3 regions of the Streptomyces sp. NPDC051636 genome follow, and region 2 is predicted to be linked to each of the others. Evidence: riboswitches for the same ligand, from Rfam matches in the RefSeq annotation. Region 2 holds a riboswitch; each other region holds the start of a gene.

Region 1 (6,197 bases), on a different contig from region 2:
CACCACGCACCCGACCGGGACATCTCGCTGTACGTGAACTCCCCCGGCGGCTCGTTCAGCGCCATGACGGCGATCTACGACACCGTGCGGTACGTCAGCTGCGACGTGGAGACGGTCTGCCTGGGCCAGGCGGGTTCGTCCGCCGCGGTGTTGCTGGCCGCCGGCACGCCGGGCAAGCGGTTCGCGCTGCCGGGCGCACGGGTGGTGCTCCAGCAGCCGTCGCTGGCCGAGCCCGCACAGGGGCAGCCGAGCGATCTCATCATCCGGGCGGAGGAGTTGGCCCGGGTGCGCACCCTGATGGAAGGAATGCTCGTTCGCCACACGGGCCGCAGCCCGGAGCAGATCCACGCGGACCTCGAGCGGGACCTGGTGCTGGATGCACGGGGCGCGCTGGAGTACGGACTGGTGGACGGGATCATCCCCAGCCGCAAGGCCCCGCGCGCCACGGCCCCGGGCACGAGGTGAGCCGCCGATGCTGCCACCGGAGCTGCCGCCGCTGCCCGCGCTGACCCGGGCCGAGGGTGAGTTGATCGACCGTTATCTGGAGGCGGTAGACCTGCTGGGCCGGATCAATCCGGCGCAGCACGGCCACACCTACAGCGGACTGCGGGCCGCCCAGGCGCTGGTGCGCAAGGCGACAGAGCTGCGCGACGCGCTGGCGTTGATGCACCAGCGGGGCGAGACGGAGTTGCATGCGCCCACCCTGGCGCGGGCGCTTCGGGTACTGGACGGCGAGCGCCGGACCGCGCGCGTCACCGTGCCACCGGACGGCGCCGGTTGACGCTTGCACCTTCGGGACTGAGTCGAAACGACCCAAAGGACGTACCCACGTCCGGAGTAGCCGCGCCTCCTTTTTCAGGGCTCCCGAGCTTGCGCACATCGCCCGGCCGACGGGCCTCGGGAAGTGCTTTCGCCCTGGTCCGGGGGTGCGCGGCCGTCCCGGCAGCGACTCGAACGCAGGCCTGTCCACCCGAACGGGTGAGTGGTGAGTAACACCACAAATCCCCGGTTCCGTTGGGATTTTCGGACAGCTGTGGGCGAAGATCCCTGTCTGACGACAAGCCCCCGCCACAGCGGTGGGGCGGTCCGGGCGGACGCCGAGTCCTGCCGCCGCCTGGATGACCGGTCGACAGGAGTGGATCGGCAGGAGTGGAGGACCCAAGCAAGACGGGTCGCCGGAGCGGACGTTCGTTCGCCTCCGAACGGCCCTTGGGGTGAAGCCGCGGCAACGCGGCCGGGCAACTTCGCCAGCCCGAATCCGACAGGTCATCCTTCACAGGCGGCTGACGAAGGGTTGCGCATGACTGCGCTCAATCGTGTCCCGTCGCTCATGGCCCGGGCCGGTACTGCCTCGGCCTTCGCCATCGCCGCCGTCGGCGGCTCGATAGTCGTACCCGGTGTCGCCTCCGACGCCGCGGCCGCGGCTCCGGCGACGAAGGCACTGCAGGTCGCGGCGTCCAAGAAGGGCGCGCCGTACCAGTGGGGCGCCACCGGCCCCCGCAGGTTCGACTGCTCCGGTCTCACCTTGTACTCGTTCAAGAAGGCGGGCAAGAAGCTGCCGCGGACGGCCGCCCAGCAGTACAACAAGACGCATCACATCTCCGCCAAGAGCCGCAAGGCCGGTGACCTGGTCTTCTTCCATTCGGGCTCGAGCGTCTACCACGTCGGCATCTACGCCGGGAAGGGAAAGATCTGGCACGCCCCGAGGACCGGGGACGTGGTGAGGCTGCAGAAGATCTGGACGAAGAGCGTCTGGTACGGCCGGGTCAGCTGACCCGCGGCAGAGGGGGTGGGCGGTGCCTGGCGTGCCGTCACCCCCTCTGCTGGCGACCCGGGCTGACCCGAGGTCAGACGGCGACGGCCTCAGGAGCGGGCCGCCCTCGGAGCCGTCAGCGCCGGCCCCCTGAGCCGTGCGCCCTCCCGGCCGCCGCCGGCCGCTCCGCCGCCGATCAGCGTGGCGGCCCGTACCACCCGGCCCGGCACGGCGCGGAGACCCTGCCGGACAACCCCTACGGCTCCTGCTGGCCGGCCGGCGTCACCGGGCGGGCCGGAAGTGTCCACGGAAGCTCGATGAGGACCGTCTTGCCCCCCTCGCGCGTGGGGCGCACCCTGAGCCTGCCGCCGCACTCGGCCGTCAGCCAGCGGATGATGACCATGCCGCGGCCGTTGTCCTGCTGCACGGCGGCCGGGAGTCTCTTCGGGAAGCGGGGGTGGCTGTCGGTGACGCCGATGCGCAGATGTTCGTCACGGTCGAGCGCGAGGTCCACCGTGAAGGTGGGTGACTGCCCCAAAGTGTGCTGTACGGCGTTGGTGGCGAGTTCGGAGACGATGAGCCGGATGGTGTCGGCCACGTCCGTGTCCGCCGGAAGGCCCCACTCCGCCAGGGTGCCCACCACGTACGTGCGGGCGGCGTAGACCGAGGCGGGATCGCTCGGCAGAGTGACGGATGCTTCCAAATGGTCTGCCATGGCGACGTCGTCCCTTTCCCACGGGACCGCAGTCCGACAGGAGCGGATGGTTCGAGTACGGTCCCGGACTGGTGCTTCATCGCCAGACTGCCATCAGCGCGCCGGTCACGGGTGGGATCCACCAAGAAGTGCATATATCTGTCGCTCGAAGCGGTGAACTCTGCGACGGCACACCCTGTGCGGGCGGCACATAAGGAGTAATGGCGAGTAAGGAGTGGCCCATGCAGAACGGTCCCGCGGTGCGCCGCCGGAAACTGGGCGCCGAACTGCGCGCGCTGCGCACCGGTGCGGGCCTCACCAGTGGTGAGGCGGCCCGTCTGGTGGGCTGGCACCAGTCGAAGGTGAGCCGGATCGAGACGGGCGCCAGCGGAGTGAAACCGGCCGATGTGCGGTTACTCCTGGATGCCTACGGCGTGACCGACCGCCAACTGCGCGAGTTGCTCCTGGTGTTGGCGGGATCGCACGACGGCGGCGGCCGGCACCACTGGTGGCACGCCTACCGCGGGGTGCTGCCCCCCACCTACCGGGACTTCATCAGCCTGGAGTCGCAGGCGAGCGGGATGCGCACCCTGGAGACATCGGTGGTTCCGGGGCTGCTGCAGACGCCTGAGTACGCCCGTGCGGTCACCCGGGCGGCCGTGGGCGGGGGCGTCGACGACACCGAGGAGCGGCTGGACACGCTGGTGGAGGTGCGGCTGGCCAGGCAGGACGTGCTGCAGTCGGATCCGCCGCTGGAGCTCAGCGCCGTCCTGGACGAGGCGGTGCTGCGGCGGGAGGTCGGCGGGCCGGACGTGATGGCGCGGCAGCTCCACAGGCTCGTGGAGGCGGCGCATCTGCCTCAAGTCAGGCTCCAGGTGCTGCCGTTTGCCGCCGGGGCGCACATCGGTATCACCGGCCCTTTCGTTATCTTCTCATTTCCGAGCACTTCTGATCTGGATGTGGTTGTTCTGGACCACTTGACGAGTAGCCTCTACTTGGAACGGAAAGAAGACCTCCAGGCTTACTCAGAGGCCTTCAACACCCTTCAGATCCACGCCCTTTCACCCGAGGACTCGTTGGATTACATCGCCGGGATAGGTGACGGCTCGTAAGGAGGCACCATGTCTGCACTGCCTCGGAACGTACCTTCCAGTACCGATCTGCACGGTGTGCGGTGGCTGCGCAGCAGCTACAGCACCGGAGCGAACAACTGCGTGGAGACGGCCCGGCCGCACTCCGGTCCCTGGACCGGGCTGCTCGCCGTGCGCGACTCCAAGGACCCGGCCGGACCCGCGCTGCTCTTCTCCCCCGGGAGCTGGGCGGGGTTCGTCGCCGCGCTCCGGTGACCTCGCACTGACCCGTTTCCGCCCAGGCGGTGCACGACCGTGTCACGCCGACTCATGGTCGCGTAGCGCCGATCACTCGTACAGCGCGTTCGATCTCGGCCCCGGAGAGGTCCGCTCGCGCGGTCAGCCTGAGCCGTGAGATGCCGTCGGGCACGGAAGGAGGACGGAAGCAGCCCACGGCCAGGCCTGCCGCCCGGCAGTCGGCCGCCCAGCGCACGGCCTGCTCCGGGGACGGGGCACGCACGGAGACCACCGCGGCGTCCGGACGCACCGCCTCCAGACCCGCGGCGGTCAGGCGTGCGTGCAGTTCGGCGGCCACCGAACGTGCCCGCGCCGCCCGTTCCGGCTCCCGGCGCAGCAGTCGGAGGGCCGCCAGGGCCGCGCCCGCCGCGGCGGGGGCGAGGCCCGTGTCGAAAATGAACGTTCGTGCGGCATTGACCAGGTGGTCGATCACCCGGGCCGGGCCGAGCACGGCGCCGCCCTGGCTGCCCAGCGACTTGGACAGGGTGACCGTCACCACCACGTCGTCGGCGCCCGCGAGCCCCGCCGCGTACGGAGCGCCCCGGCCGCCCTCGCCCAGGACGCCCAGGCCGTGGGCGTCGTCCACGAGCAGCCCCGCGCCGTGCTCCCGGCACGCCTCGGCGAGCGCCGCCAGCGGTGCCGCGTCCCCGTCGACCGAGAACACCGTGTCGGAGACGACCACCGCGGGCCCCTCACGCGTGCCCAGCGCCTTGCGCACCGCGTCCGGGTCGGCGTGCCCCACGACCTGCGTGGCGCCCCGGGCCAGCCGGCAGCCGTCGATGAGGGAGGCGTGGTTGCCCGCGTCGGAGACGATCAGTGAGCCGTGCGGCGCCAGCGTGGTGACGGCGGCGAGGTTGGCGGCGTACCCGGAGGAGAACACCAGGGCCGCCTCGAAGCCGCAGAAGTCGGCCAGCTCGCGCTCCAGCTCGGTGTGCAGCTCGGTCGTGCCGGTGACCAGCCGGGACCCGGTGGAGCCGCCGCCCCAGGTCCGCGCCGCCGCCGCGGCCCCCTCGGTGACCTCGGGATGGCGGGCCAGGCCCAGGTAGTCGTTGCTCGCGAGGTCGAGGAGCGGTGAGTCGGCGACCCGGGGCCGCAGGCTCCGCACCAGTCCGGCGCGGCGGCGCTGCTCCGCCTGGTCGTCGATCCAGCCGAACGCCATGACTCCTCCGGGGATTTTGTAGGCAGTGGACAGACACTAGCCGGACGGCCAGTCGCCCAGGGTGTGGCAATACCCACACGGTGAACCGTCTCCGTTGTGCAAACTCTCCTTGGCCCCGGGCGGTCACGTAGGACAGGATCGGACCTCATGAACCTGCTGAACACGCTGGTGGACAAGGGGCTTCGGCGCGAGCTGCCGACCCGCGAGGAAGCACTCGCCGTACTGGCCACCTCCGACGACGACGTACTCGATGTGGTGGCCGCGGCCGGCAAGGTGCGCCGGCACTGGTTCGGCCGGCGCGTGAAACTCAACTATCTGGTCAACCTCAAGTCCGGCTTGTGCCCGGAGGACTGCTCCTACTGCTCACAGCGGCTCGGCTCCAAGGCCGACATCCTGAAGTACACCTGGCTCAAGCCCGACGAGGCCTCCGAGGCGGCGGCCGCGGGCCTGGCCGGAGGTGCCAAGCGGGTCTGTCTGGTGGCCAGCGGGCGCGGCCCGACGGACCGGGACGTGGACCGGGTGTCGGACACCATCAAGGCGATCAAGGAGCAGAACGAGGGCGTCGAGGTGTGCGCCTGCCTCGGCCTGCTCTCCGACGGCCAGGCCGAGCGGCTGCGCGAGGCGGGTGCGGACGCGTACAACCACAACCTCAACACCTCGGAGGGGACGTACGCGGACATCACGACCACGCACACGTACGCCGACCGGGTGGACACGGTGCAGAAGGCGCACGCCGCCGGTCTGTCCGCCTGCTCCGGGCTGATCGCGGGCATGGGCGAGTCGGACGAGGACCTGGTCGACGTGGTCTTCTCGCTGCGCGCGCTGGACCCGGACTCCGTTCCGGTGAACTTCCTGATCCCGTTCGAGGGCACCCCGCTCGCCAAGGAATGGCACCTCACCCCGCAGCGCTGCCTGCGCATCCTGGCCATGGTCCGGTTCGTCTGCCCGGACGTCGAGGTGCGCATCGCGGGCGGTCGCGAGGTGCATCTGCGCAGCATGCAGCCGCTGGCCCTGCACCTGGCCAACTCGATCTTCCTCGGCGACTACCTCACCAGTGAGGGCCAGGCGGGCAAGGCCGACCTGGAGATGATCGCGGACGCCGGGTTCGAGGTCGAGGGGGCCGGCCAGGTGACGCTGCCGGAGCACCGGGCATCGGCCGGGGGCGGCTGCGGGTCACACGCGGAGGCGGGCTGCGGCTCGCACGCGGCGGACGCCGGTTGCGGC
Region 2 (6,197 bases):
TCGACCCGTTCGCCGGCCTGCTTCTTCTGCCGCTCCAGGTCGGCGATCTGGGCGCGCTGGGAGACGTACTGCCGCATCGGGTAGGCCAGGGCCACCACCAGCGAGCAGACCACGAGGGCGAGCAGCGCGGCCCGGCTGGTGAGCCGGGAGCGGCGGGCCTGCCGTTTGGTCTGGGAGCGGTAGACCCGGGCCGCCGTCTGCTCGCCGAGCAGCCGGATCCTGGTCGCGGTGGAGAAACGGTCCCGTTCCTTCGCGGCCATCTGGCTCTCCGCCTCCCCTGCGTGCTTCCTACGTGCGTACGTCCCCGGACACGGTACGGGACCGGGTACGGGGACGTACGTACGACTGGCTAGGCCCTACTCGGGCCTGACCGGTTGGGTCAGCCCTTGGAGACCTCTTCGTAGCCCCTGAAGCGCGGGAAGGCGCTGCGGCCCGCGTACACCGCCGCGTCGTCGAGGATCTCCTCGATGCGCAGCAGCTGGTTGTACTTGGCGACGCGCTCGGAGCGGGCCGGGGCGCCGGTCTTGATCTGGCCGCAGTTGGTGGCGACGGCCAGGTCGGCGATGGTGACGTCCTCGGTCTCGCCGGAACGGTGCGACATCATGCACTTGTAGCCGTTGCGCTGGGCCAGCTCGACGGCGTCCAGGGTCTCGGTCAGCGAGCCGATCTGGTTGACCTTGACCAGCAGGGCGTTGGCGGCGCCGTCCTCGATGCCGCGCTGCAGGCGCTCGGGGTTGGTGACGAACAGGTCGTCCCCGACGAGCTGGACCTTGTCACCGAGCTTGGCGGTGATGGTCTTCCAGCCCTCCCAGTCGTCCTCGAACAGCGGGTCCTCGATGGAGACGAGCGGGTACGCCTCGACGAGCTCGGCGTAGTACTCCGTCATCTCGGCGGCGGAGCGCTCCTTGCCCTCGAAGACGTAGACGCCGTCCTTGTAGAACTCGGACGCGGCGACGTCGAGGGCGAGGGCGATCTGCTCGCCGGGGGCGTAACCGGCCTCCTTGATGGCCTCGAGGATGAGGTCGAGAGCCTCGCGGTTGGAGCCGAGGTTCGGGGCGAAGCCGCCCTCGTCGCCGAGGCCGGTGGCCAGGCCCTTGTTCTTCAGGACCTTCTTCAGGGTGTGGTAGACCTCGGCGCCCCAGCGCAGCGCCTCGGAGAAGGACTCCGCGCCGATCGGGGCGATCATGAACTCCTGGATGTCCACGTTGGAGTCGGCGTGCGAGCCGCCGTTCAGGATGTTCATCATCGGCACCGGCAGCAGGTGCGCGTTCGGGCCGCCCAGGTAGCGGAAGAGGGGGAGGTCGCTGGCCTCGGAGGCGGCGTGGGCGACGGCGAGGGAGACGCCGAGGATGGCGTTGGCGCCGAGGGAGCCCTTGTTGTCGGTGGCGTCCAGATCGAACATCGCCTGGTCGATCAGACGCTGCTCGGTGGCGTCGTAGCCGACCAGCTCCGGGCCGATCTGCTCGATGACGGCGAGGACGGCCTTCTCGACGCCCTTGCCCAGGTAGCGGTTCGGGTCACCGTCGCGGAGCTCGATGGCCTCGAAGGCGCCCGTCGAGGCGCCGGACGGAACGGCGGCACGCCCCGTGCTGCCGTCGTCGAGGCCGACCTCGACCTCGACCGTGGGGTTGCCTCGGGAGTCCAGGATTTCCCGGGCTACGACGACGTCGATGGACGGCACGAGCATCTCCTTCTTGGATGTGACGCTGAAAGTGCGGGGCTGTGTGCCTTACGGCTGTGCCCTGCGCCTAGAGCCTAACCGTCCCCGGGGCGTCGGCAGCCGACCGACCGTCCCGTGGACACGGTGACGACAGGCTGACGGTACACATTGTTCCCCGGCGGAACAAAGAGGGGAGAAAAAACCCCGCCCCGGTGCGTACGGGGGAACACGCACCGGAGCGGGGAGCCCGTGGGGACGGGGGTGACCCTCACGAGGCCTCCACTGGGGAGGCCCCGGGAAGAGGGCGCTGTGGTTCGGCTACGAGCCGGGGGTCACTTCAGGTGCAGCTGCTGGCCCGGGTAGATGACATCGGCATCGTCGATGATGTCCTTGTTCAGCTGGAACAGCTTCTGCCAGCCGCCGGCGACGTGGTGCTTCTCGGCGATCGAGCTGAGGGTGTCGCCCGTGACGACCTTGTACTCGCCGTCGCCCTTCTTGACCTTCTTGCCGGTCGGGGTGGTGACGGTCTTCTTGGCGGCCGGGCGCTCGGCGGAGCGGGAGGCCTGCTGCTCGGTGGTCGAACGGGTGCCGGTGCTGTTCGGCGAGGAGCTCGAGGAGCTGCTGGCGCCGCCGCTGTAGGTGGCGCTGGACAGGCCCTTGCCGCAGACCGGCCAGGCACCCTTGCCCTGAGAGGCGAGGACCTTCTCCGCCACGGCTATCTGCTGCGACTTACTGGCCAGGTCGGCGCGCGAGGCGTACTGGGTGCCGCCGTACGCGGCCCAGGTGGAGGCGGAGAACTGCAGGCCGCCGTAGTAGCCGTTGCCGGTGTTGATGGACCAGTTGCCGCCGGACTCGCACTGGGCGACGGCGTCCCACTCGGAGGCGGTGGCGGCGGAGGCGTTGCCGGCCGCCATCAGCGGGGCGGCGACGGCGACGCCGGTGACACCGGCGAGCGCGATGGCGCGAGTGGCCTTGGACGGACGACGGTGCTTGCCCTTGCCGGAAAACAGCATGGTTCGATCCCCTCACCGACGCCTGCGAGGTGAGCTGTCGGGTTCGGGCCGGTTGAGTTGCCCGGCCGCCCCTCACACGTGTCTCGTGCGAGGCGCGGCTTCACCCCCAGCCGGTCCCGGTCGTCTCTCAACTCCCGGTCACGGCACTTACCTTGGGTCCCCCGCTCCTGCCTACGGCGCTTGACGCGACGACTGTTCCCGGGCGGCCACTGGCAGGATTCGGCGTTGCGGCAGCCGGGGCTCGCATTGGCGAGCGGTCACGACCGTAGACACGCGCTCCGCCGAATTTCAAAGACGATCAGGGCTTCTGAGACTCATCCCACACTTTCACCGAACCGGACATCGGGCACAAAACAGGGCGTCAAGTACCGCTACTTTTCGCCCGTTTCGGTACCGACTTCCAGGGTCTGACCGGGGGTGATGTTGTTCGGGTCGGTGCCGATGGCGTCCTTGTTGGCGGTGTAGAGCGCCCGCCACCCGCCCTCGAGGTCAACAGAGTCGGCGATGGAGGCGAGGGTGTCACCGGCGCGGACGGTGTAGTCGCGTGAGGCGTGACGACCGGAAGCGCTGGCGGTCTGACCGTTTGTCACGCTTTCGTCCGCACTGTCACCCCGGTGGCGGCCACTGCTGATCGCTCCGGTGTCTACAAGGTTCCAAGAACCCCCGCTCTGCCATGAATCGTCCGAGTCGTCGACTTTGGGGGTCGTCGTGGACGAGCTGCCGCTCTCCTGGGAGTCTTTGGAGTCGGAAGATGCCGACTTGTCCGACTTCGCGGAGTCGGAGGAACCGTCCGTGACACCGCTGTCGGCGTCCGCGCTCGCACTCGGCGACGGGGAGGCGTCGGAGGACGGGCCGGACGACGAGGCGGAACCGGACCTGTCCGACGAGTGGGACGAGGAGTCCGAAGAATGGGAGGAACCGGAGGAATTGGATGAACCGGAGTAACCGGATGAGTCACCGGAGCCGGATGATCCGGGCTCCCCGACGCCGGTGTCCACATCGACCGAACCGGAGTTCGACGTAAGGCCGGAGAGCAGAGCGCAGGTGGCCCAGGGGGTGGTGCCCCGGTCGGCGAGGATCTTCTCGGCGACCGCGATCTGCTGCGAGCGGCTGGCCTGGTCGGGGCTGGAGGCGTAGTCGAGGCCTCCGTACTTGTCCCAGTCGTCCTGGGATATCTGCAGGCCGCCGTAGTACCCGTTGCCGGTGCTGGCGCTCCAGGAGCCGCCGCTTTCGCACTCGGCCACCTTGTCCCACGTGGTCCCGTCGGCCGCGTTGGCGGCGGTGGCGCCGAGGAGTGGGATGGCGATGGCGGAGCCGGTCACTCCGGCCGCGACGAGGAGGGCCGGAGCCTGGCGGGGGCGACGGTGGCGACCGTTCCCGGAGAGCATGCGGTGACCTTTCGCAAGACAGCAGTGACCGGCGCGGCGGCTGCGGTGAGGCGCCGCGCTGACGAGTGAACGTATCGGCAGACGATCACTTGTCACAAGTTAATGCCGCACAGATCACGTGAAGATCACAGAGTTGAGCGTGCGTCACTTTTGACCCTGCTTGTGCTCCCTTTCAGTTGATTACGGGACGGGTGTGAACTCCACGGGCAAGGTGCGCAGTCCACGCATGATGAGCCCCCCACGCCAGCGCAAATCGGCCGGATCCACCGCGAGTCGGAGGTCGGGAAGGCGGGTGAGGAGGGTGGCGAGCGCGGTCTGGCCCTCCAGCCGGGCGAGCGGGGCGCCCAGGCAGTAGTGGATGCCGTGGCCGTAACCGAGGTGCTGATTGTCACGTCGCCCCAGATCGAGGACGTCCGGATCGGCGAACCGCTGCGGATCCCGGTCCGCGGCGGCGAGTACGACGAGGACGGGGTCGCCGGGTGCGATGTCCTGCCCGCCGACGGTGACCGGCCGGGTGGCGAACCGCCAGGTGGCCAGCTCCACCGGGCCGTCGTAGCGCAGGAGTTCCTCGACGCCGGTCTCCAGCAGGTCCCGTTCGCCGCGGGCGAGGGACGCCTGGAGCCGCTGCCGCTGCCCGGGGTGGGTGAGGAGGGCGTACGTGCCGTTGCCGATGAGGTTGACCGTCGTCTCGAACCCGGCGAACAGCAGGATGAAGGCCATGGCGGCGGCCTCGTTCTCGGTGAGGTGCTCGCCGTGGTCGGAGGCGCGGATGAGCCCGGAGATGAGGTCCTCGCCGGGCGCGGGATCGGCCGACAGCGCCTCTCGCTTGCGGTGGATCAACTCCGCGAGATAGCCCCGCATCTTCTTCACCGACCGCGCGACCCCGCCGCGCGGCCCTCCCCCGTGCCGGATCATCATCCCCGCCCAGTCCCGGAAGTCGTCCTGGTCCTCACGCGGGACGCCGAGCATGTCGCAGATGGCGTAGATGGGCAGCGGGAAGGCGAACTCGTGGATGAGGTCGGCCGAGCCGCTCGCGGCGAACCGGTCGATGAGCTGATCGGTGAGCTGCTGCACCCGGGGCGCGAACTCGGCGACCCGGCGGGGCGTGAAGGCCTTGCTGACCAGCCGGCGCAGCCTGGTGTGGTCCGGCGGGTCGATGTTGAGCAGATGCGTCATCAGCTCCGCCTTGCGCTCCCCCGGGATCCCGGTCTTGCCCTTGGCGTGCGCGGGCTCGTCGTGGTGCGCCGGGTTCTTCGAGAGCCGCTGGTCGGCGAGCGCCTGCCGGGCGTCGGCGTACCGGGTGACCAGCCAGGCCTCCACCCCGCTGGGAAGCTTGGTGCGGTGCACGGGGGCGTGCTCACGCAGCCATGCGTAGGCGGGGTAGGGGTCGCTCGCGAACTCCCAGGTGAAGAGGTCGGGGGCGGGCGCGCCGGGGGTGGTCGGGGGGTGGGGCTGGTCGGTCACTCCTTGACGGTATCCGGCTTTCCGGCGCGTACCCCGCGGAGGGCGAGGAGGGCATGAGGGTGAGGAGGGCGGGAGGGCGGTGGCGTGGGCCGGCGGGGCTAACCCGCCACGCCCTCGGCGGCCCGCACCGCGTCCCGGTAAGCCCTGGCCGCCGCCCGCAGCGCCGCCTCCGGGTCCACGCCGTCCGCCTCGGCCCGTACCGCGAGGGCCAGCAGCTCGTAGCCGATGCCCTCGCCCTGGGGCAGGGGCACCTCCAGGCCAGCCGTGCGCACGCGGGAGTGGAGCTTCGCGGCGAGGGCGAGGCCGGGCTGGCCGAGGGGTATCCCCTCTGTCACCGACGTGCGCTGCTTCTCGACCGCCTTGGTGCGCAGCCAGTGCTCCTTGACCTCCTCGGGGGTCTCGGCCTTCTCGTCGCCGAAGACGTGCGGGTGGCGGTGGATGAGCTTGGCGACGATGCCGCCGGCCACGTCGTCGATGGAGAAGGGGGCCTGTGCGTCCTCCTCGGCTATGCGGGCGTGGAAGACGACCTGGAGCAGCACGTCGCCCAGTTCCTCCCGCAGTTCCTCGCGGTCACCGGCCTCGATCGCCTCGACGAGTTCGTACGCCTCCTCGATGCCGTACTTCGCCAGGCCCTCGTGGGTCTGCCGGGAGGACCAGGGGCACTCGGCGCGG
Region 3 (6,197 bases), on a different contig from region 2:
CGCCACGGGTGTCGAAGCCGGTCGTCACCATGACCGTGCCGGCGACGGAGGCGAGTTGTGCCACCGCCCGCTCGAAGCGCTCGGCCACCTCGTCGGGGTCGGTTCCGGGGCGGATGATGTCGTTGCCGCCCGCGCAGAAGGAGACCAGGTCCGGGGCGAGTTCGACGGCCCGCGGGAGCTGGTCCGCCATGATCTGGTCGAGCAGCTTGCCGCGCACCGCGAGGTTCGTGTACCTGAAGTCGCCCTCGGGCCGCCGGTCCGCGAGCAGTACCGCGAACCGGTCGGCCCAGCCGACGAACGCCCCATCGGGGCCGGGGTCGCCCACGCCCTCGGTGAAGCTGTCCCCCACCGCCACGTACGACCCGATCACTGATCTGTTGTCACTCTTCGAATCGTCTGCCACATCGGACCATGATTCACCTTGGGGTGTGACTTACGCGACCGTAATACGGGCTTGACGGTCGGTGAGATAAGCCACTCCTCCGGCATGCGTCATCCGGGAATACGCCACACCCGGAAGCCGGTGATCCGAGACGATCCGGACGCGCTGGGGTTCGTTCGCGACGAGCAGGGGCCCGGTGCAGTCGTAGACCAGGGGGCGGACCCCGGCGTCGCCGACGTAACGGCGCAGCCGGGTGGTGGTGTTGGAGTTGGCGCCGTAGCCGGCGTAATACGTCTTCAGGTAGTCGTACTCCTCGAGCCCGCCTCCCCGCGGCGTCGCGAAGAGGTCGCCGGGGAAACGGACGCCGGCCGCGTTCCAGAAGTTGTTGAGGTCCGAGACGCGGCCGTTGGCCCCGCCCTGCGACGCCGGCGGGGCGGTGTACTCCAGGACGTACGGCCCTTCGAGCCACCGGCGGAACCAGACCGTCGCGCCGCTGGGCACGTCGATGTCCAGCAAGCCGTGGGAGGCGGTGACGCTGCCGCCGTCCTGCAGTTCGGTCACCCACTGGCCGAGACCGTGCCGGAAGTCGTCGTGGGCGGGGTGCGGGCTGCCGGACAAGGGCCCCCAAGGCTGCAGAAGGCCTTGCTCCTGATGGAGGTCACTGTGCCCGGGCCCCGGCCCCGCTGTCGACACACCGAAGGCCGGACCCGGGGATCGGGGGTCCGGCCTTCGGTCACCCAGGGACGGGCGACGCGGTCGTCAGGCGACGGCGACGCCGTGCGAGCGGAGGTAGGCGACGGGGTCCACGTCCGAGCCGTAGTTCGGCGTGGTGCGGATCTCGAAGTGCAGGTGCGGGCCGGTCACGTTGCCGGTCGCGCCGGAGAGGCCGATCTGCTGGCCCGCGGCCACGGTCTGGCCGGCCGAGACGGAGAGCGAGGAGAGGTGGCCGTACTGGGCGTAGTAGCCGTCGGCGAGCCTGATCACGACCTGGTTGCCGTAGGCGCCGCCCCAGCCCGCGGAGACGACCGTGCCCGCACCCACGGCCTTCAGCGAGGTGCCGGTCGGGACGACGAAGTCGACGCCCGTGTGGTGGCCGCTGGACCACATGCTGCCCGCCACGTGGTAGCCGGTGCCGACGGTGGCGCTGGCCACGGGGAGCGTGAAGCCGGCGGAGGTGTTCGCCGACGCGGGGGACGACGACCGGGACGCCGACTGCGACTGGGACCGCGACGTGGACCCGGACTCCGACTGCGACTTCGACTTCACGGACGACGAAGACCCGGCGGAGGCGGAGGACTTGCCGCCCGTCTGCGCGGCCTTCTTGCCGAGCGTGAGCTTCAGGCCGGGGTGGATCAGCGAGGGGTCGCTGCCGACGGCCTCGCGGTTGTCCTCGTAGAGCCGGTGCCAGCCGCCGCTGACGTGCTGCTCGTCGGCGATCTTGGAGAGGTAGTCGCCGGTCCTCACCGTGTAGGTGCGTGCGCCCGGCTGTGCCGCGGAGACCTTCTTCCCGGCCACCGGTACGGTCTGGACGGCCTTTTCCGAAACGGAATCCTTTGCGGTGGCCGCGTGGGCACCGGTGGCGCCCATGAGAGGCAGGGCGAGCGCGGCGCCGCCCGTGCCGGCGACGGCGATCGAGCGCGTGAAACGCCGGGTCTTGGGACGGCGGTGTTTACCCTTCGCGGGCATGGCGAATTCCTCTCCGACGCCTGCGAGGTGAGCTGTCGGGTTCGGGCTGGAGCTGCCCGGCCGCGCGCGGGGCGCGGCTTCACCCCTAGCCGTCCCGGAGACCGGAACAGGCAGTCGTACCTGGTGGGTCCCCCGCTCCTGCCGTGCACGGGTGAGTGTGTGCGGGCTCCGGGCGGCGGCAGGATTCGGCGTTCCGTCCGGATTGATGGCGAACGTAAGCGAGCAGGACGCGAAGGGACAACCAGATGGTTCCCTCTGTCCGCGTTTCACGTGATCCGTTACGGGAATTCCCGGTCACCCTCCGTGAATTCGATGCGTCTTCGTTGCATCAAATCCCAGGAAGATCCCGCGGATTACGTGGACATGACGCGCGACGGACGGTCACGAATATGACGCTCCTCACGCACCCCATCCCCATGGCCCCCTAATTCACAGCGACTTGGAATGAAGGGTCTAATTCGGACAGAAAGCTCAGATGCGACACAGGCGGAGAACCGTCGCATCGAAGTCGCCGCGCAGCCCGGTGCGCAGCCCGTGGTGCAGCAGCACGGCACCCCGGTGAACTTCGCCCGTTTCGCGGCATTCGTACGACGCCGTGGGGTCGAGGCCGCGCAGCCGCAGCGCCGGGACCGGCTCGCCGTACCGCTGCGCCTGGAGCCAGGCGAGGACGACGGCCTCGTCCCCGAGCTCGCGGAAGCGCAGCCGGAGTTCGCCGTCGTCGGTGTCGTACGTCTCGAGGCCCACTCGGTATCGCGCCGCTGTCCGGCGCGCAAGGACGGGGCGGGCCTGACGAAGCGGGGGCCGCCCTCGACCGGATACTCCTCGCGGCCGTCGAGCGGGGACTCGAAGGGCCGGTAGCCGGGCAGCGGGTGCTCGGCGAGGGCCTCGGCGTCGGCGAGCGCGATCCTGGGGCCCCAGTGGAGCCAACATCATCAAGCGCTCTTGGCCGCGGAGGCAACGCCTGTGGACAACTCATTGCCCGGGAAAACCGATGTCGTATCGTCGACAGGGTGCCCGCCGACGAGCCGCGACGGCGGGAACGGCTGGGAGGAGCCCCCGTGACGCAGCAGATCCCGTCGACCGAACCGGAGCTGACCGGAGTGCGCAACTTCCGGGACGTGGGCGGTCTGCCCACGGTGGACGGACGGCGGGTGCGCTACGGGGTGCTGTTCCGCAGCGGGCACCTCGCGCACGCGACCGACGAGGACGCGGCGTTCCTCGCCTCCCTCGGGCTGCACACCATCTTCGACTTCCGCAACGCGGCCGACCACAGGCTCGAGGGACCGGACGTCGAACTGCCCGGCGTGCGCAACGTGAACCTGCCGCTGAGCGACCCGGCGGACGGCGCCGAGTTCTGGACGATGGTCCGCGACGGCGACCTCGACCAGCTGCGCGCGCTCCTCGCGGACGGCAAGGCGGCGAACCGGATGATCGCCTCCTACCGCAAGATCATGAAGGAGCGCACCGCCGAGCACTCCCGGGTGCTGCACGCGCTCGCCGAGGACAGCGTCCCCGCCCTGATGCACTGCGCGGCCGGCAAGGACCGCGCAGGCCTGTCCATCGCCGTCACACTGCTCGCCGTGGGCGTGGAGCGGGACGCGATCCTGGCCGACTACCTGGAGTCGAACGCCAAGCACCGCCGCTACAAGGTGCGCCGCAGCGGCAGCTCCGACTCGGCGTACTCCTCCGAGGTCATGGAGCTCCTCGGCCCGCTGTTCGACGCGCGTGCCGAGTACCTGACGGCGGCGTTCGAGACGGTCGAGGAGACGTGGGGCGGCGTGGACGCCTACCTGGAGCAGGGGCTCGGGGTCACGCCGGAGATCCGGGAACGGCTGCGGGAGCGGCTGCTCGACTGACGAAGTTCCGCAGGGCGGTCAGCCCTTCGCGCCCACCGCGAACAGCAGGTAGACGAAGGCTGCCAGGATGTGGCCGACGGCGATGTAGATGATCAGCCGGACCCACAGGGCGCGGGGGAACTTCTCCTCCAGGTCGGTCATGTCAGGTCTCCGGTCAGGGGGCCCAGGCACAGGGCGGCCGTGGGGCTCTGCAGCAGGGTGTGGACGAAGAGGAGCTCGACGCCGTCGTGGTCCTCGGCGGCGAGGCGGTGCGGGGTCAGCGAGTCGAAGTGCGCGCTGTCGCCGGGCGCGAGCAGGTGAGCGGTGTCCCCGAGGCGCAGCCTGAGCCGGCCCTTGAGGACGTACAGCCACTCCTCGCCCGGGTGCACGCGCACCATGTCGCCCTGGGAGCCGTACGGCACGCGGACGCGCAGGGCCTGCATCCCGCGGCCGGGTGCGCCGGACTGCCAGTACGTCCAGCCGCCCGCCCGGGTCGGTTCCATGTCGGCGGCGCGCACGATCGCGTCCCGGTCCGCGACCGTCTCGCCGAGCAGCTCCGAAACGGTCGTACCGTAGGTACGGGCCAGAGCGAGCAGCATCGGCAAAGAGGGCTGGCGCTGCCCGGTCTCCAGGCGGGAGAGGTGGGCGGGCGAGAGCCCGGCCGCGCGGGCCGCCGCCTCCAGGGTGAGGCCGGCGCGGCGGCGCAGCGCGCGGAGCTGAGGAGCGACGGCGGGCAGGTCGCCGACCGGCCCGGCCGACGGCTCGGGTCCGTGTTCGTGCGGGTGCTCGGCTGCGGAGGAGTTCATGCCTCCATTGACCCGCGGCCTTGTCCCGGCGGCAAATTTCTTGCCCGCCAGGCAAAACGGCCTCGGGTCCTCCGGCTCAGCGGTTGGCCACCGCCTGCTTGATCAGCGTCTTGCCGAAGTCCCACATCAGGCCGCCGCCGTTGTGCGCGTCGTCCATCACGGCGGTGAACGCGTCGACGAACCGGTCCACCTCCCGCTCGCCGATGACCAGCGGCGGGATCAGCTTGATCACCTCCAGGTGGTCACCGGAGACCTGGGTGAGGATCCGGTGCCGCTGCAGCAGCGGGACGACCACCATCTGGGCGAACAGGCCCTTGCGCGCGGCCTGCAGCATGGTCCAGCGGCTGCGCAGCTTCAGCGACTTCGGCCTGCCGAACTCGATGCCGATCATCAGGCCCCGGCCACGGACGTCGGCGAGCAGCTCGTACTTGCCGGTCAGGTCCGCGAGCCGGGACTTCAGCTGCTCCCCGGTGGCGCGGGCGTTGGCCACGAGCTGCTCGTTCTCCATGACCGACAGCACGGCGAGCCCGGCCGCCATGGCCTGGGCGTTGGAGCCGAAGCTCGCCGAGTGGACCAGCACCCGGTCCATGGACGAGTAGACCTTCTTGAAGATCCAGTCCTTGCCGAGGGTGGCGCCGACCGGGACGTACCCGCCGGACAGGGCCTTGGCGACGCACACCAGGTCCGGTTCGACGCCGTCCTCGTGCTGGTAGGCGTAGAAGTCCCCGGTGCGGCCGAGGCCGGTCTGCACCTCGTCGGCGATGAGCAGGGCCTTGTGCTGGTGCAGCAGTTCCTGCGCGGCCCGCAGACAGCCGGGCGGGGCCTCGTGGACGCCCTTGCCCTGGATCGGCTCGACGATCAGGGCGGCGACGTCGCCCTTCTTCAGCTCCCGGGCCAGGGCGTCGAGGTCGCCGAGGGGTACGGCCGTGTCGGGCAGCAGCGGGGCGAAGCCGTCCCGGAAGCCGTCCTCGCCGTTGACCGACAGGGATCCGGTGGTCAGGCCGTGGAAGGCGTGGTCGCAGTACAGGATCCTGGGTTTCCCGGTGGCGTACCGGGCGAACTTCAGCGCGGTCTCCACCGCCTCCGTCCCGCTGTTGCCGAAGAACGCCCTCTCCAGGTGCGGGCTGTGCGCGAGGAGCTTCTCGGCCAGCAGGCCGGGCAGCGGCTGGCAGTCGAAGCGGGTCAGGTCGGCGAGAGACGCGTCGAGGACGTCGTGCAGCGCCTTGCGGACGACGGGGTGGTGGCGGCCCAGGCCCATCACCCCGAACCCGGCGAGCATGTCCAGGTAGTCGTCGCCGTCCGCGTCCCAGAAGTAGGCGCCCTCGGCCCGCTCGTAGACCCTGTCGAAGCCGATGGTGTGCAGCATGCGCGGGAGCTGGTGGTTGAGGTACCTGGCGTGCAGCTCGTAGCGCTCGGCTCCGCGCTCGGCCAGGAGTGCGCCGAGGTCGAACTCCGTGGTCATTCAGTTGTCTCCTGTTTCTCCCTGCC

The links. Region 2 has a riboswitch for cyclic di-AMP ahead of ACIBBH_RS20205 (transglycosylase family protein). Riboswitches for the same ligand answer to the same signal wherever they lie in the genome.
Region 1: it holds a riboswitch for cyclic di-AMP, as region 2 does, so the genes downstream of both, ACIBBH_RS24990 (C40 family peptidase) here and ACIBBH_RS20205 (transglycosylase family protein) in region 2, are expected to answer to the same signal.
Region 3: it holds a riboswitch for cyclic di-AMP, as region 2 does, so the genes downstream of both, ACIBBH_RS09825 (peptidoglycan DD-metalloendopeptidase family protein) here and ACIBBH_RS20205 (transglycosylase family protein) in region 2, are expected to answer to the same signal.

The regions. Positions count from the first base shown of each region.
Region 1 is NZ_JBITDA010000015.1:61,863-68,059, forward strand. Features, by position in the region: gene ACIBBH_RS24980 (ATP-dependent Clp protease proteolytic subunit) at 1-465, shown strand, start outside; gene ACIBBH_RS24985 (hypothetical protein) at 473-781, shown strand; cyclic di-AMP (ydaO/yuaA leader) riboswitch at 1,086-1,297, shown strand; gene ACIBBH_RS24990 (C40 family peptidase) at 1,301-1,774, shown strand; gene ACIBBH_RS24995 (ATP-binding protein) at 2,010-2,468, opposite strand; gene ACIBBH_RS25000 (helix-turn-helix domain-containing protein) at 2,690-3,559, shown strand; gene ACIBBH_RS25005 (DUF397 domain-containing protein) at 3,569-3,793, shown strand; gene ACIBBH_RS25010 (8-amino-7-oxononanoate synthase) at 3,846-4,973, opposite strand; gene bioB (biotin synthase BioB) at 5,121-6,197, shown strand, end outside.
Region 2 is NZ_JBITDA010000010.1:214,421-220,617, reverse strand. Features, by position in the region: gene ACIBBH_RS20215 (septum formation initiator family protein) at 1-260, opposite strand, end outside; gene eno (phosphopyruvate hydratase) at 380-1,681, opposite strand; gene ACIBBH_RS20205 (transglycosylase family protein) at 1,993-2,673, opposite strand; cyclic di-AMP (ydaO/yuaA leader) riboswitch at 2,678-2,862, opposite strand; gene ACIBBH_RS20200 (transglycosylase family protein) at 3,045-4,061, opposite strand; gene ACIBBH_RS20195 (cytochrome P450) at 4,242-5,525, opposite strand; gene ACIBBH_RS20190 (nucleoside triphosphate pyrophosphohydrolase) at 5,624-6,197, opposite strand, start outside.
Region 3 is NZ_JBITDA010000004.1:52,320-58,516, forward strand. Features, by position in the region: gene ACIBBH_RS09815 (SGNH/GDSL hydrolase family protein) at 1-370, opposite strand, end outside; gene ACIBBH_RS09820 (DUF6250 domain-containing protein) at 434-1,000, opposite strand; gene ACIBBH_RS09825 (peptidoglycan DD-metalloendopeptidase family protein) at 1,142-2,068, opposite strand; cyclic di-AMP (ydaO/yuaA leader) riboswitch at 2,073-2,232, opposite strand; partial or broken gene ACIBBH_RS09830 (GH36 C-terminal domain-containing protein) at 2,540-2,752, opposite strand; gene ACIBBH_RS09835 (tyrosine-protein phosphatase) at 3,127-3,924, shown strand; gene ACIBBH_RS09840 (DUF6126 family protein) at 3,943-4,065, opposite strand; gene ACIBBH_RS09845 (helix-turn-helix domain-containing protein) at 4,062-4,709, opposite strand; gene ACIBBH_RS09850 (aspartate aminotransferase family protein) at 4,786-6,171, opposite strand; gene dxs (1-deoxy-D-xylulose-5-phosphate synthase) at 6,168-6,197, opposite strand, start outside.